One region of the Mesorhizobium sp. M0800 genome, then DNA from elsewhere that is predicted to be linked to it. Evidence: riboswitches for the same ligand, from Rfam matches in the RefSeq annotation. Region 1 holds a riboswitch; the other holds the start of a gene.

Region 1 (7,606 bases):
CGGCGCGGTCGAACAGGGTGTCGACACCGGGCTCGGCACCCGAGGCGAAAGCTGTGGCGGTGATGGTGGCGGCAGGCTTCAGGGTTGCGAGCGCGGTTTCGACAAAGGCGAGCGACGCCGGGTCCTTGAGGCTGGAGACGAACATAGGCACGGGAGCCATGCCGCGGTGGCGCAGGGCTTCGAAAAGCGCGTCGATGGGCGCGACATCGGCGGCGAGCAGCATCGAACGGTAGAAGAGAATTGGCACGACGTCCCCCTCCCCCTCGAGGGGAGGGTGGCCCGCAGGGCCGGGTGGGGTCGTCACGGCAGTGCGCGACGTTTTGTGTAGGCGCGCTTCGGAGAGGACCCCACCCCCGGCCTGCGGCCGGACCCTCCCCTCGAGGAGGAGGGGGACGTCGCGTTCTACGACCCCCAGTCCCGGCTCGTAAAATCCCGCCTTTGGCACGCTAACAGGTTCGGCTACCGCCGCACCCGATCCAGCGAGACTTGTCAGCCTCTGCACCAGCGCCGTCATATTTGCCGGCCCGCCCTCGCGGAAATAGCCAAGCAGGGCGTCCAACTCCTCGCGCGGCAGCGTCGAGCCTTCGATCAGTCGCAAATCCTCGTCGTGGCTCTCGCCCGGTAGGAGCGCCAGCTTGATACCGCGATTTCGCGCGATAACGGCGAGCTGGTCGCAGCCATAGCGCCACCAGTCATAGCCGCCGAGGATGCGGACCAGAATGACCTTGGCGTGGCGGGCGACGCTGTCGATCCACAGGTCGACGGACATCGGATGGCGCAGGTCGCGCAAGGCGGCGAGCCGCATCGACGGCAGGCGGTGCGCATCTGCCTTCCACGCCGCCGCCAGCCCGGCCAGGTCGCTGTCGGTGAAGGACAGCGCCACGACATCCGCAGGCGCTTGCCTGAGATCGACAGGCTCGGCGAGATCGTCGAGCGAGGCGGATGTGGTGGTGAGGATGTGCATCGCGGCTCGTACCTGGGGTCAGCCGGCGAGGATACGCTCGATGGCCGGGCGGTTCAGCCCTTTCAGGCCGATGACGACCAGGCGCGAGCGGCGGTCGTCTTCAGCGGTCCAGGCGCGGTCGTAATAGTGGTTGACGCGCGGACCGACGGCCTGCAGCAGGAGCCGCATCGGCTTGCCGCCGACTTCGACGAAACCCTTGACGCGCAACACGTTTTCTTCCTCCGCCGCCGTGGCGACGCGTTGTGCGAGCTCGTCCGGGTTGGACACAGACGCGATGTCGATGACGAACGAGTCAAAATCGTCATGTTCGTGGTCGAGCTCGTCGTCGTGGTGGGTCTTGCGGTTCTCGATGTCGTCCTCGACGGCGAGGCCGAGGCCGAGCAGCACCGACGGGTCGACCTTGCCTTGCGAAGTCGGTACGATCTTCACCGCCCGCGCAACGTGCTTGCCGATGACGGCATTGGCACGGGCCGAGCCGGCTGCGTCCATCAGGTCGCTCTTCGACAGGATGATCAGGTCGGCGCAGGCGAGCTGGTCTTCGAACACTTCCTCGACCGGATCGTCATGGTCGAGCGTCTCGTCCTGCGCGCGCTGGGCCTGCAGGGCGTCCATGTCGTTGGCTACGCGGCCATCAGCCAGCGCCGGTCCGTCGACCACGGCAATGACGCCGTCCACCGTCACGCGGCTTTTCACCGACGGCCACTGGAAGGCCTGGACCAGCGGCTTGGGCAAAGCGAGGCCGGATGTCTCGATCAGGATGTGGTCGACCCTCGGCGTCAGCGACAGGATCTGGTCCAGCGCCGGGACGAAATCATCGGCGACGGTGCAGCAGATGCAACCATTGGCCAGCTCGACGATGTTTTCCTCGGGGCAGGTGTCGATGGCGCAGCCCTTCAGGATCTCGCCGTCGATGCCGATGTCGCCGAACTCGTTGACGATGATGGCCAGGCGCTTGCCTTTGGCGTTTTCGAGCAAATGGCGGATCAACGTCGTCTTGCCGGCGCCGAGAAAGCCGGTGACCACGGTGCAGGGAACGCGCGAAAGGGAGGCAGCGGTCATGTCAGGTCCTTCAAAAGGTCAAGGGGAGGGATGCGGGCAACCAGGCCGCGCTTCAGGCAATCGGGACGGCCGCGCCATGGAATGAGCCCATCCGTCGAGGTGGCGAACAGCTTTGCCCCGGTGACGAGATCGGCGCCGCTGGTCGTGGTCAGATCACCGAAGACGTAACTCCAGCAGCCGTCGCGCAGCATGGCGGCGCTGAGCCGGCGCTTGCAATTGCCGAGGCATTCGACGGTGCGGATTTTGATGTTTTCGCTGGAAGCAGCGCGGCGCGTGTCCTCTGCGAGTAGTTCGCCGGCGCGCGGATGAGCGTCCGAACCGGTCTCGTCACGGCAGGACGAGCAAACGATGACGGTAACGCCGGCCGGGGAATCACCATGGCCGGACAATAAATCCGCTGTCTCAGCCAAAAAACTGCTGTCGCGTTCCAAATCAGGCTCCTTGCCCGGAAAACCCGCCAGGCGATCGGATTCTTATGTCCTAGACGGCAGGTCTCCTGGCTCGCGGGTCATCGCCTGGGTGCCGCCTTCCCGGGAATATCCCAGTGGTTTTCGGCCGAGGCTCGTCGCTTACAGTTGCGGGGACAGCCGCGGATTTGAAATCGAGATTTCGCACCGCATTCCCTCTTGGCCCCTGCCGTTGCGGGTAGGGGACCGTCTGGAACGGATTTAGGCTTGTGGAGGCAGTCGTGTCAACGCACGTCTATGACGCGGCGATATCCGCGAGCGGCCGGCCGAGGTCGCCGGCAGCGGTCACCTCGATGCGTTCCAGGCCGAGCCAGCCCTGCATCTGCTTCAACTCTTCGAAAAGCTCGGCTGCGGTTTGCAGCGAGGCGCCGGGCTCCGCATAGGCGGCATGGACGCGCAGCACGCCGGCCGGGCGGTCGGCCCTGAGGTCAACGCGCCCGACGATGCTGTCGCCGAGCAGGAATGGCAGCACATAATAGCCATACCGGCGCTTTTCGGCCGGCGTGTAGATCTCGATGCGGTAGTGGAAGTCGAACAACCGCTCGGTGCGCGACCGCTCGAAGACGACAGGATCGAACGGCGCGAGCAAGGCGCGCGCCTCGATCTTGCGCGGCAAACGGGCGTCCTTGTGGAGATAGGCTGTTTTGTTCCAGCCTTCGACGCTCACCGGCAACAGGTCGCCGGCCTCGACCAACTCCTCGATGCGGCCCTTGATGTCGGCGGGCGAGAGCCGGAAATAATCGCGCAGGTCGCCTGCCGTGGCGATGCCGTGGGCGCGGGCCGAGATGCGCAGCAATTCGCGGTGAGCATCCTCGGGACAGGGAACCGGTAGCGCGAGTACCGCCGGCGGCAGCACGCGTTCCGGCAGATCGTAGAACCGCTCGAAGCCGCGGCGATGCGCCGTGGTGATGCGGCCGGCCCAGAACAGCCATTCGAAGGCGTGCTTGGCATGGCTCCAGCCCCACCAGCCGCCCGAACCCTTCTGGCCTTCGAAAGCCGACGCCGCGGTCGGGCCTCGTTCGGCAACCTCGCGATAGATGTCTTCGATATAGGCGGCGTGCTCGCGGCCCCATTTGGCCAGTCCGCTGTACATTTCGTCGCCGCGTTCGGCCCGCTGCATGCGCCAGCGCATCAGCGGATAGGTCTCGACCGGCAAGAAGGAGGCTTCGTGCGCCCAATATTCGAAGACCATGCGCTTGCGCGTTACGGCGGCGTCGTCGAGCAGCGCCAGCTTGTAGGGGCCAAGCCGCGAATAGAGCGGCATATAGTGGGCGCGCACCACGGCGCTGACGGAATCGATCTGCAGCAGGCCGGTACGGGCAAGCACGCGGGCCAGATGCCGGCGGTCAGGCGTGCCGGTGGGGCGCGGGTCATTGAATCCCTGTGCCGCGAGCGCAATGCGGCGGGCCATGGCAAGCGAGATTTTTTCCTTCATGAAGGCGGCATCCGGACGATTCTAGACAGAGAAAATGACCTGCGATTCCGTGCCATGCTAACAGGGTTTTGGCGGCATCTATGTCAGGAGAGAAAACTGGAGTAAAAAGTGAAGGAAATCAAACAGGAGCGGATCGGACCAGTTTTCCCGGATATGCCGTCCAGCACCGCGATTTGAACAAGGTTTGACTTGCTTCGCCGAAAGCGCTGCGCTAACCCTCGCCGCGTTGCAGCATAGAGCCCCCTTAAAACGGTTCAGTGGTTAAACTGTCACGCTTCCGCAAGTGGGTCCGGTGCTGTAATCAGAGTGGATTGGCCGCCAACGGAAACTGCAGCATGAACGCACTTTTAGGTTCGTACCTGCCCATCGTCCTGTTCATCGGCGTGGCGCTGATCGTCGGGCTGGCGCTGCTCGCCGCACCGTTCCTGGTGGCCTACCGCAACCCCGATCCGGAAAAGCTTTCCGCCTATGAGTGCGGCTTCAACTCGTTCGACGACGCCCGCATGAAGTTCGATATCCGCTTCTACCTGGTGTCGATCCTGTTCATCATCTTCGACCTGGAGGTGGCCTTCCTGTTTCCTTGGGCGGTGTCGTTCAGTCAGATCGGCATGCTCGGTTTCTGGTCGATGATGGTGTTTTTGGCGGTGCTGACCATCGGCTTTGCCTATGAATGGAAAAAAGGAGCGCTGGAATGGGATTGAACGACAGTTCCGGTACGCTCGTCGCGCCGAAGCCCAAGGGCCTCATCGACCCCAACACCGGCAGGCCGGTCGGGTCCGACGACCCGTTCTTCCTGGAGATCAACAACGAACTCGCCGACAAGGGCTTTCTCGTCACCTCGACCGAGGCGCTCATCACCTGGGCGCGCAGTGGCTCGCTGATGTTCATGACGTTTGGCCTCGCCTGCTGCGCCGTCGAGATGATCCATACTTCGATGCCGCGCTATGACTCGGAGAGGTTCGGTGTCGCGCCGCGCGCGTCCCCGCGCCAGTCCGACATCATGATCGTCGCCGGCACGCTGACCAACAAGATGGCGCCGGCGCTGCGCAAGGTCTACGATCAGATGCCGGAGCCGCGCTACGTCATCTCGATGGGCTCCTGCGCCAATGGCGGCGGCTATTATCATTATTCCTATTCGGTGGTGCGCGGCTGCGACCGCATCGTGCCGGTCGACATCTACGTGCCCGGCTGTCCGCCGAGCGCCGAAGCGCTGCTCTACGGCATCCTTCTGCTGCAGAAGAAGATCCGCCGCACCGGCACGATCGAGCGGTAAATCGCCATGGATGAAGATCGGATCATTTATGGCAACCCTGAACCTTGGCTGGATTTGATGTTCAGAACGTCTGAACAGCGATTTGTAAAAACGGACTCCGGTTCGACGTTTTATTCTTCTGCGCTCTCAACAGACACGAAATTTGGTGCTGCTGGTGTCGGTATCGACATCCGATTGAATGATTGGGAAGCCGAGCCGACAAGCGACCCACGAATTGTCTTTTATCATGGCGACGTAAGACTGCGTTCGCTTGGCGATCGAACCAAGAATCTGATTGGTGAAATGTCGGCCAAGCTTTCCTCTGCCGCGTCGGGCCAGGGAGCAGCTACCGAAAAGCTGTTTGTGGAATGCGTTGCTCTAAATGGCGACCCTGCGCATCTGGAAACCCGGCAGTTTGTCGGAAAGCTGTTTTTTGGCGAGCCGGGTGACGATGATGAATGCCAGGTTTTTTTGACTATTGACGCCGCCAGGGCGAGCGGCTGGTTTGGTGAAAAAGATCCAGAAGACTCGCGCAAGGTTCTGGGCTGGTTGGCGAGGTTGTCATGACCCAGGCGTTGAATGACCTCTCGACCTATCTCGGCGAGAAGCTGATCGGCCGGATCGGCGAGGCGGTGTTCGCCTATGGCGAACTCACCATCTCGGTCGAGCCGCGCGACCTGATCGAGGTGGTGACCTTCCTGCGCGACGACCCGAAATGCCAGTTCATTTCGATCATCGACGTCTGCGGCGCCGATTATCCGTCGCGGGCGAAGCGCTTCGACGTCGTCTATCATTTGCTGTCGCCGAGACAGAATATCCGCATCCGCATCAAGGTCCAGGCCGACGAAGAGACGCTGGTGCCGTCGATCACCGGGATATATCCCGGCGCCGACTGGTTCGAGCGCGAGACCTATGATCTCTATGGCGTGCTGTTTTCGGGCCATCCCGATCTGCGGCGGATTCTTACCGATTACGGCTTTGAAGGCCATCCGCTGCGCAAGGACTTTCCGCTGACCGGCTTCGTCGAGGTGCGTTACGACGACGAAGCCAAGCGCGTCATCTACGAGCCGGTGGAGCTCAAGCAGGAATTCCGCAATTTCGATTTTCTGTCTCCGTGGGAAGGTACGGATTACGTGCTTCCGGGGGATGAAAAGGCAAAGCAGTAAATGGCTGAAACCTCCGTTCGCAACTTCAACATCAATTTTGGCCCGCAACATCCAGCGGCGCACGGCGTTTTGCGCCTGGTGCTGGAGCTTGACGGCGAAGTCGTCGATCGCGTCGATCCGCATATCGGGCTGTTGCACCGCGGCACGGAAAAGCTGATCGAGGCCAAGACTTATCTGCAGGCCGTGCCCTATCTCGACCGGCTCGATTATTGCGCGCCGATGAACCAGGAGCACGCCTTTGCGCTCGCCGCCGAGCGGCTGCTCGGCATCGAGGTGCCGAAGCGGGGCCAGTTGATCCGAGTTCTCTATTCGGAAATCGGCCGCATCATGTCGCATATCCTCAACGTGACGACGCAGGCGATGGATGTCGGCGCGCTAACGCCGCCGCTGTGGGGCTTCGTCGAACGCGAAAAGCTGATGGTGTTCTATGAGCGTGCCAGCGGCTCGCGCATGCACGCGGCCTATTTCCGCCCCGGCGGCGTGCATCAGGATCTGCCGCAGAAGCTGATCGAGGACATCGGCAAGTGGATCGACCCGTTCCTGAAATCGCTCGACGACCTCGACTCGCTCTTGACCGGCAACCGCATCTTCAAGCAGCGCAATGTCGACATCGCGACGGTGTCTCTGGCCGACGCCTGGGCCTGGGGTTTTTCGGGCGTCATGGTGCGCGGCTCGGGTGCACCCTGGGACCTGCGCAAATCGCAGCCCTACGAATGCTATGCGGAGATGGATTTCGACATTCCGATCGGCAAGAACGGTGACTGTTTCGACCGCTACCTAGTGCGCATGGAAGAGATGCGCCAGTCGGCCAAGATCATGCGCCAGTGCGTTGACCTGTTGCTCGGCAAGGAGGGCGCCGGCCCGGTGTCGAACCTCGACGGGAAGGTGGTGCCGCCGAAGCGCGCGGCGATGAAGCGCTCGATGGAAGCGCTGATCCATCACTTCAAGCTCTACACCGAAGGCTACCGCGTGCCGGCCGGCGAGGTCTATGCCGCCGTCGAGGCACCGAAGGGCGAGTTCGGCGTCTATCTCGTCTCCGACGGCACCAACAAGCCCTATCGCTGCAAGCTGCGCGCGCCCGGCTTCGCGCATCTCCAGGCCATGGACTTTTTGTGTCGCGGCCACATGTTGGCCGACGTCACCGCCGTGTTGGGTTCACTCGACATCGTGTTTGGTGAGGTCGATCGGTGATGATGGGAATGGCTCGACCGTCAAAGGCGTTTCTGGCCGCGGCATGCCTTGCGGCTTCCGCTGAAGTGTCGC
Region 2 (7,606 bases), on a different contig from region 1:
ACGTCGATGAAACCATCCGCAGCCAGTTGCTCATAGGCGACCGTCACCGTCGTTCGCGAAACCCCAAGGTCATTTGCGAGGCCTCGGGAGGACGGCAGCTGACTGCCGGTTTCGTAGACACTTCCGAGGATCTGCTCGCGAAGAGCCTCGTAGATCTGGCGTGCACCCATCGCGTGCGTGCGACCTGCAGAACCGGCACTTGAAGACTGGACCATTTCATTCATCGCCAACTGGATATTTCACATTGGCCAGTTTGCCGTCAATCTTTCGGAAACCCAAGAAAGATCTAGAGGCCGAATGACCCGTTCCTATCAATCCGAAACCGATGCTCTCACGCGGTCGCTCAACGACACCGGTCCCGGATTCGCCACTCGGGCGATCCATCATGGCTACGATCCGGCCGGCTTTTCCTATGCCGTTCAGCCGCCAGTCTTCTTGACCTCGACCTATGGATTCGAAAGCGTGGCAGCGAACGAGGCCGCCGCCGCGCTTGGCGGAAGGCTCTATGCGCGCGAATACAATCCGACGACGGAGATCCTCGAGCAACGGCTCGCCAATCTGGAAGGAGCCGAGGCAGGTTTGGTCGTTGCCTCGGGGATGGCGGCTTTCGGCACACTGATCTTGTCGCTCCTGTCCCAAGGCGATGAACTCATCGTCCACAAGACGCTTTATGCGAACACGCTTGCCATGGTCGAACAGGCGGTCCCCCGCTTCGGCATCAAGGTCGTCGCGGTCGACCTGTCCGATCCTCAAAATCTCGATGCCGCGATTACCGAGCGGACCCGGCTTGTTTTCTTCGAGACGCCGGTGAATCCGCTGAGCCGCATCCTCGACATCGCTGCCATTGCCGAGCGCGCCCACGCGCGCGGTGTAAAGGTTGCAGTCGACAGCACCTTCGCCTCCCCCGCGCTCCAGCGGCCGCTCGAACATGGGGCAGACCTCGTGCTCCACTCGCTGACCAAATACATCAATGGGCACGGCGATGCCCTTGGCGGGGCGATTCTCGGCGACGCGCAAACGCTCCGCACGCTGCACGAAACGGGCCTGCGCTACATCACCGGCGCAGCGCTCTCGCCCATGTCAGCCTTCCTGATCCTGCGCGGTCTGAAGACGCTCACGCTGCGCATGGAACGGCACAGCGCCACTGCCCTTGCGGTGGCTCAGGCGCTCGAGGCGCACCCGGCGGTGGCATGGGTGAGTTATCCCTTCCTCGACTCGCACCCTGATCAGGTGACGGCGCGAAAGCAGATGTCCCAAGGCTCGGGCATGTTGGCCTTTGGCCTCCACGCTGGGTTCGAGGGCGCGCGCCGGATGATGGACCGGCTCAACTTGATCACCCGGGCTGTCAGCCTCGGCGATGCCGACAGCCTCATCTATCATCCGGCAAGCCTGACCCGTGCTCGTCAGCCGATCCGCAAGGATGCGCATCTGGCCGATGGAGTCGGCGAGGACCTCATGCGTCTCTCGGTGGGTCTTGAAGACGCCGAGGACCTGATCACCGACCTGCGGCGGGCTCTGGACGCCTTGTGATGACCTGTGGTCCGGCCAGTCCCGCGCTCGCGTACAAACCCGGAGCCTTGCCATGGCATTCCTGAGCGGCCTTTCCGCGTTTCCCATCACGCCCGCCGATCGTGACGGCCGCGTCGATACCGTTGCTCTGCGCAGGCTGATTGCTCGGCTTGGCGCCGCTCAGGTCGACTCCATCGGTCTTCTCGGCAGCACCGGCACCTACATGTATCTGTCGCGCGAGGAACGGCGACGGACGCTCGCCGAGACCTTGGACGAAATCGCCGGGCGAACGCCGGTCGTGGTGGGTGTGGGCGCGTTGCGCACCGATGAAGCAGTGAGGTTCGCGCAGGACGCCAAGGCCCTTGGAGTTGCCGCGGGGCTGCTTGCGGCCGCCTCCTACACCCCGCTCACTGAGGACGAGGTGTTCGAACATTTCTCGACGGTGGCGTGCGAGAGCGGCCTGCCGATCGTCGTCTACGACAATCCAGGAACGACGCATTTCCATTTCACCCCAGCACTCGTCAGCCGCCTGGCAAAGGTGGGTGGGATTGTCGCTATCAAAAATCCGACAGACAAGGGCGAAGCGATCAAGAGCCATCTGGCCGACCAGAGGCGCACTGTGCCGGAAGGGTTCTCGATCGGCTACAGCGGCGACTGGAACGCCGCAGAGGCCATGATCGCCGGCGCCGACACATGGTACAGCGTCCTCGCCGGCATCCTGCCCGAGGTCTGCGTGAAGATCGTCACGGCGGCGCAACAGGGCGATGCGGCCGAAGCGCGACGGATCGATGCCACGCTTGCGCCGCTCTGGAGACTCTTCAAGGAGTTCTCGAGCCTTCGCGTCGTCTATGCACTCGCCGAATTGCTCGACATTTGCCGTGCCGACCCCCCGCGTCCCATCCTGCCTCTGCCCTCAGCAGCGAAGCGCCAGATCGCCGCCGCGTTGGAACGCTTGCCATCGGATGTCAACCGGTGAACAGCGAACCCGGCGGCCAGTGAAGAAACCTGTCATGTATGTACCCGCGCATTTCGATGAACCGAGCCGAGAAGTCCTTTACGAACTGATCGAGAACAGCGCACTTGGCATGCTGATAACCCATGGCCGGAGCGGTCTCGACGCCAATCACATCCCCTTCGAACTCGACACGTCACAGGGAGAAAACGGTTCCCACGGCCCACATGCGGCAGCCGAGAACTCACCACATGGTGAGCAACCAGGAAACCTTCCGGCCTACACTTTCTCCCGGAGCGCGCGTGCTGCATCGACCATGTTCATGAGGGCAGGGCGGACCTCCTCCCATTTGCGTGTTTTGAGGCCACAGTCCGGGTTTACCCACAGTTGGGAATCCGACAGTCGCTCGCGGGCAAGCATGACGAGATCCGAAATCTCCCCGACTTCCGGGACACGTGGTGAGTGAATGTCGTAGACTCCGGGCCCGATTTCGTTCGGATATTTGGAGCTCGTGAAGGCGTCCAGCAGTTCCATTTTCGAGCGCGACGTCTCAATCGAAATTACATCCGCATCCATTTCAGCGATCGCGTCGATGATCTCGTTGAACTCCGAATAGCACATGTGGGTATGGATTTGAGTCGCGTCCTTTACACCCGTTGAAGCGATCCGGAAGCATTCGACAGCCCAGTCGAGATAGTCGTTCCAATCAGACTGGCGCAGTGGCAATCCTTCGCGAAACGCGGCCTCATCGATCTGGATCATCCTTGCGCCGGACCATTCGAGATCCGTCACTTCGTCGCGGATGGCGAGCGCGATCTGGCGGCATGCTTCGGAGCGGGGTACGTCGTCGCGAACAAATGACCAGTTGAGAATGGTCACTGGGCCTGTGAGCATTCCCTTCACAGGGTTTTCCGTAAGCGACTGGGCGAACTGCCACCAGCGCAGCGTCATCGGATTGGGCCTCGATACGTCGCCGAAGATGATGGGGGGGCGCACGTAACGCGACCCATAGCTCTGCACCCAGGCATGCTGGGTGAAGGCGAAGCCGGACAGCTGCTCGCCGAAATGCTGTACCATGTCGTTTCGTTCGAACTCACCGTGCACCAGCACGTCCAGCCCGATCTCTTCCTGCCAGCGAATTGCAGCCTCGATCTCCTTCTTCAGGAAGGTCTCGTAGTCGACATAGCTCAGCTGGCCCTTCGCATGAGCGGCCCGCGCCCTGCGTACCTGCGGCGTCTGCGGGAAGGATCCGATCGTCGTCGTCGGGAACGGCGGCAGCCCGAGCGTGCCGGCCTGGACTCTGGAGCGCTCGGCAAAAGCGCTCTCTCGTCGCTTCATGCTGTCGTCAATGCTGGCGATCCGCCCCTCAACAAGCGGGTCATGGATCTTCGTGGATGTCACGCGGGTGGCGGCAGCCTCGGCAGACGCTTTCAACGCGCCTGCCACCGCATCCCTGCCTTGGGACAGGGCCCGGGCCAGCAACACCAACTCGTCGGTCTTCTGGGCCGCGAAGGCGAGCCACGACCTGATGTCCGCGTCGAGTTCCGTCTCCATGCGCAGGTCAATCGGCACATGCAGCATCGAGCAAGAAGGCGCGATCTCGACGCGGTCCAAGGGCCAGCCGGCGACGATCGGTTTGATGCGGTCGAGAATGGCGGGCAGGTTCGCACGCCAGACGTTGCGGCCATCGATCAAGCCAAGCGAGAGCACCAGATCCTTCGGTGCGAGCCGACCCACCGTTTCCAGCTGCTGGGGAGCGCGCACGAGATCAATATGCAGCCCGGCCAGGGGCAGAGAAACCGCGGTTTCGAGATTGTCTCCCAGCGGCCCGAAATAGGTAGCCAGCATGATCTTCAGCTCGGGCGCGGCTTTCGACAGCTGGCCATAGGCGAATTCGAACGCAGCTCGTTCGTTCGGGTTCAGATCGAGGACAAGCGCTGGCTCATCGATCTGCACCCAGTCGGCTCCCGACAGCTTCAGCCTCTGCAGGAGTTGCTCGTAGACGGGCAGCAGCCGCGGCAGGAGCGCGATGGGATCGAATCCCTCGGCAGGCGATTTCGCCAGCTTGAGGAAGGTGACCGGTCCAAGGATGACTGGGCGTGTGTGAATGCCGAGGGCTTTAGCCTCGAGGAAGTAATCAACCGGCTTCGTCGACGAAAGAGCGAACGTTTGATCATCGTTTAGTTCCGGCACAATGTAGTGATAGTTGGTGTCAAACCACTTGGTCATTTCCATCGCGGTTACACCAGGCCGATGAGCCGCATGCTGGTGACCAGCGTGTCCACAATCCTCCGTCTGACCTTGGTTGCCGCGCGCCATAGCGAAGTAGATGTCGAGTGGGACCTCGCCGCCATTCCAGGCGTAACGAGACGGAAGGGCGCCGACCATGGCTGCGGTGTCGAGCACATGGTCGTAAAGCGAGAAGTCGTTCGACGGGATTTTCGACACGCCGCGATCGTGCTGCTCTTCCCAACTAGCGGCACGGAGCGCCTTCGCCGTCGTGAGAAGGTCGGCGGCGGAAGATTTTCCGGACCAGTAGCTTTCAAGCGCGAATTTCAGTTCTCGCCGACGACCGAAGCGGGGCACGCCGAGCGTTGCTACAGGAATTTGCTGAGAGACAGTCATGCCAGACCCCGATGGTTGGGGCGTCGGTGACAAGGAAGGCGCTAGCAGGCCGGCACGAACGCCAGGCTGCAGCGGCCACCGAGACACCCCGCCCGTGGACGTAATTCGCCGTGGCAGGTCTCCTGGCTCGCGGGTCATAGCCTCTACCCGTCTTCCCAAGGCTATTCGCCTCAGTGACATGAGTGGGGTTGGCTCGCCGCTAACAGTTGCGGGGGCAGCGCCGGCATCGCACCGGCTTCCCTCTTAGCTCCGCTGCGGCAGCGCCGTACGGAGAACCACGACGCGGGAGACAATTACAGCGGTTCGCTTCTTTGTCAACGCCGCATAAAGAAATGTTTATGTCGTTATGTTAAATTTCCGTTGGCATGTTCCAAAGGTCGCCTCGAAAGCGAAAACTGTGGAAGCCTTGAGCGGCCGGTAAATCAAAGCAATGACGCACGGCGCCCTTGTCCAGGAGGATGGAGTTCGTCGGCTGCCGGCAGCAAACATACCGGCAAGCGCCGTGGTGCTGCTTAGCGCATCATGCGAACCACCTCGGCGTCGAACTTCGGCTCCGAGGTTCCGACCGCTTCGTTGGTGATCTGCTCGCGACCATATTCGGCTCAATGGCGAGGCTGTTTCCCATGTGGAAGCTGTTGGCCGTGATGCCCTCGGTGACTCGGTGATATGACACAACGATTTCGGGGGGAGCACACCGAGGCCAGGCGCAGCGGCGTGTTGCGAAGTGATCGAGGCCAATGTCTCGAACTGCTTGTTCGCAGCCCACCGGCTCAAGGTAACCCGGCTCAAACCACCGGGCCAGCTCAAGTCCTGTCCAAATGAGGCCTGAGCGGCAAATCGTCGTGCACGCGCACGGTTTGGCGTTCGATCTTGTGATGCGTCTTGGGCGGACAATCGCCACGGTACAGCGCGCAGAAGCGGTCCCCAATTGGGAAGCCGAGGGCGGTGAGGGCAAGCCAGCGCCACAGGCGGAAGGGGACTTGGACCTGTTTGCCCTGCTGGACCACAAGTTCGCGACACAGGGCCTCAAGGAGAAGACCAAGAGTGATTATGCGCGGGACCTCGCCAAATTCATCAAAAGCAGCGGGCGTCAAAGTTCGGCGCCGATTGACATGGAGATAGCCATCGCGGCGGACCGCCCAGGCGGACCGCAAGCCGGAATACAACCGGGTGCAGGCGGCCAAGCTCGTCCACAAGATGGCGTCGGGCACACACCGGCGATGGGAGAGCGGACCGTGGAGTGCAGGAACTTCACGCCTATCCACGCTCCCGTGGACGTGTCCTGCGGCACATCGGCAGCGATATTGAGGAGGCAGTTGAGCTTCTGGTCGAGCACTCTTACCTGCCACTACCTACGCTTAACGTCATCTCGTACTGAAAACGCACCACGCAAGGTCGAGATGTAACATGCGCCCTTCGTGGATGGTTCTAAGCTTCCTCGGGCGCGGTCAATCTGTGATAACGGTCGCTTGGAACCTCCATCACCGCGACGCGATCAAGGTTGGCGTATCGCGCTCGGTAGTAACCTTCTTCCTCCACTTCGGCGAAACTACACTGGGGAACGTCAAAGGTCGCAGCTTCCAATCCGAAGAAAGTCGTAGCGGTTTCTTCATCCAAGAAGTTCCACTCATCTTCTCCGTCGTCATATGTGACGCGAACATAGGAGGCCATGCGCACGGCTTCCTGATCACCCATCTCTGCGATGATGGCATCGCATTCTTTCTTCAGCTTTCCTGAAACCTCACCCTTATCCCAGTCATCCAAAGCCCGATAGATTTCTGGATGATAATACTCTGGCATCTCCTCTACATCGTCACCGATAAGCTCAATGGTGCGGACATATTGCGGATTTATCAAGAGTATTTTGTTGTCAAGGCTCCAACAATACAGCCATGGCCTGCTTGTGTTATTTCTACGAAGATTATGAAGTTCCTTCAACTGACGTAAAATCGATTCACGCGCCTTTTCATCGATAGGATATTGGCGGCTGCCAACAGTCGTCTTGATTCTGAGCGTGCCGTATCGCGTTTCGGCATCGGCAATTGCAAACGGGCTCGTGCGCCACTCCTCGACATCAATCTTCCAGCCCAGCAGCTCCTCGACCGTGCATTTCAACGTGAGACAAAGGTCCTTGATCTGCTCGACGTTCAACTGCGTTTTGCCTGTTTCCCAACGGGCCACAGTCTGTTGCGTCGTTGCCATCTGCTCTGCCAAATCTTTTTGAGTCATGCCCAGTCGAACCCTAAGCTCTTTCATGTTCATAACTCACCTCGCGTGTTCAACACACGCATCGTGGATGAATTAATCTAACACGTCAAGCGTGTTCAAAAATCGCAGCATGTGTTTTTAGGGCGTCTTCGAGGCTCCGGCAGCCGTTCATGACCACTTGCGCAAGACACAGGGCTGGTACACAGCACGAATGGGCGATCCAAAATTACTGCTGCGATGCTCGTCATCAGCCAAGCTGCCGCCGCACCTTCCACTAGGGTGCCAAGGTTCGAAATGAGTGCAGCCGACCAT

What was found. A riboswitch is a leader RNA that binds a small molecule or an ion and turns the genes downstream of it on or off. The one in region 1 is predicted to bind cobalamin.
Region 2: it holds a riboswitch for cobalamin, as region 1 does, so the genes downstream of both, metE (5-methyltetrahydropteroyltriglutamate--homocysteine S-methyltransferase) here and NKI18_RS04785 (DUF1636 family protein) in region 1, are expected to answer to the same signal.

What each region holds. Positions count from the first base shown of each region.
Region 1 covers NZ_JAMYOZ010000003.1:649-8,254, forward strand. The annotation lists partial or broken gene NKI18_RS04775 (cobaltochelatase subunit CobN) at 1-964, opposite strand, end outside; gene cobW (cobalamin biosynthesis protein CobW) at 983-2,023, opposite strand; gene NKI18_RS04785 (DUF1636 family protein) at 2,020-2,454, opposite strand; cobalamin riboswitch at 2,493-2,696, opposite strand; gene NKI18_RS04790 (winged helix-turn-helix domain-containing protein) at 2,726-3,925, opposite strand; gene NKI18_RS04795 (NADH-quinone oxidoreductase subunit A) at 4,261-4,626, shown strand; gene NKI18_RS04800 (NuoB/complex I 20 kDa subunit family protein) at 4,617-5,198, shown strand; gene NKI18_RS04805 (hypothetical protein) at 5,205-5,744, shown strand; gene NKI18_RS04810 (NADH-quinone oxidoreductase subunit C) at 5,741-6,343, shown strand; gene NKI18_RS04815 (NADH-quinone oxidoreductase subunit D) at 6,344-7,534, shown strand.
Region 2 covers NZ_JAMYOZ010000019.1:90,264-97,869, reverse strand. The annotation lists gene pdxR (MocR-like pyridoxine biosynthesis transcription factor PdxR) at 1-224, opposite strand, end outside; gene NKI18_RS21450 (trans-sulfuration enzyme family protein) at 298-1,530, shown strand; gene NKI18_RS21445 (dihydrodipicolinate synthase family protein) at 1,583-2,485, shown strand; partial or broken gene NKI18_RS21440 (FMN-binding negative transcriptional regulator) at 2,472-2,696, shown strand; gene metE (5-methyltetrahydropteroyltriglutamate--homocysteine S-methyltransferase) at 2,741-5,086, opposite strand; cobalamin riboswitch at 5,182-5,381, opposite strand; gene NKI18_RS21430 (hypothetical protein) at 5,944-6,492, shown strand; gene NKI18_RS21425 (helix-turn-helix transcriptional regulator) at 6,515-7,348, opposite strand; gene NKI18_RS21420 (MFS transporter) at 7,411-7,606, opposite strand, start outside.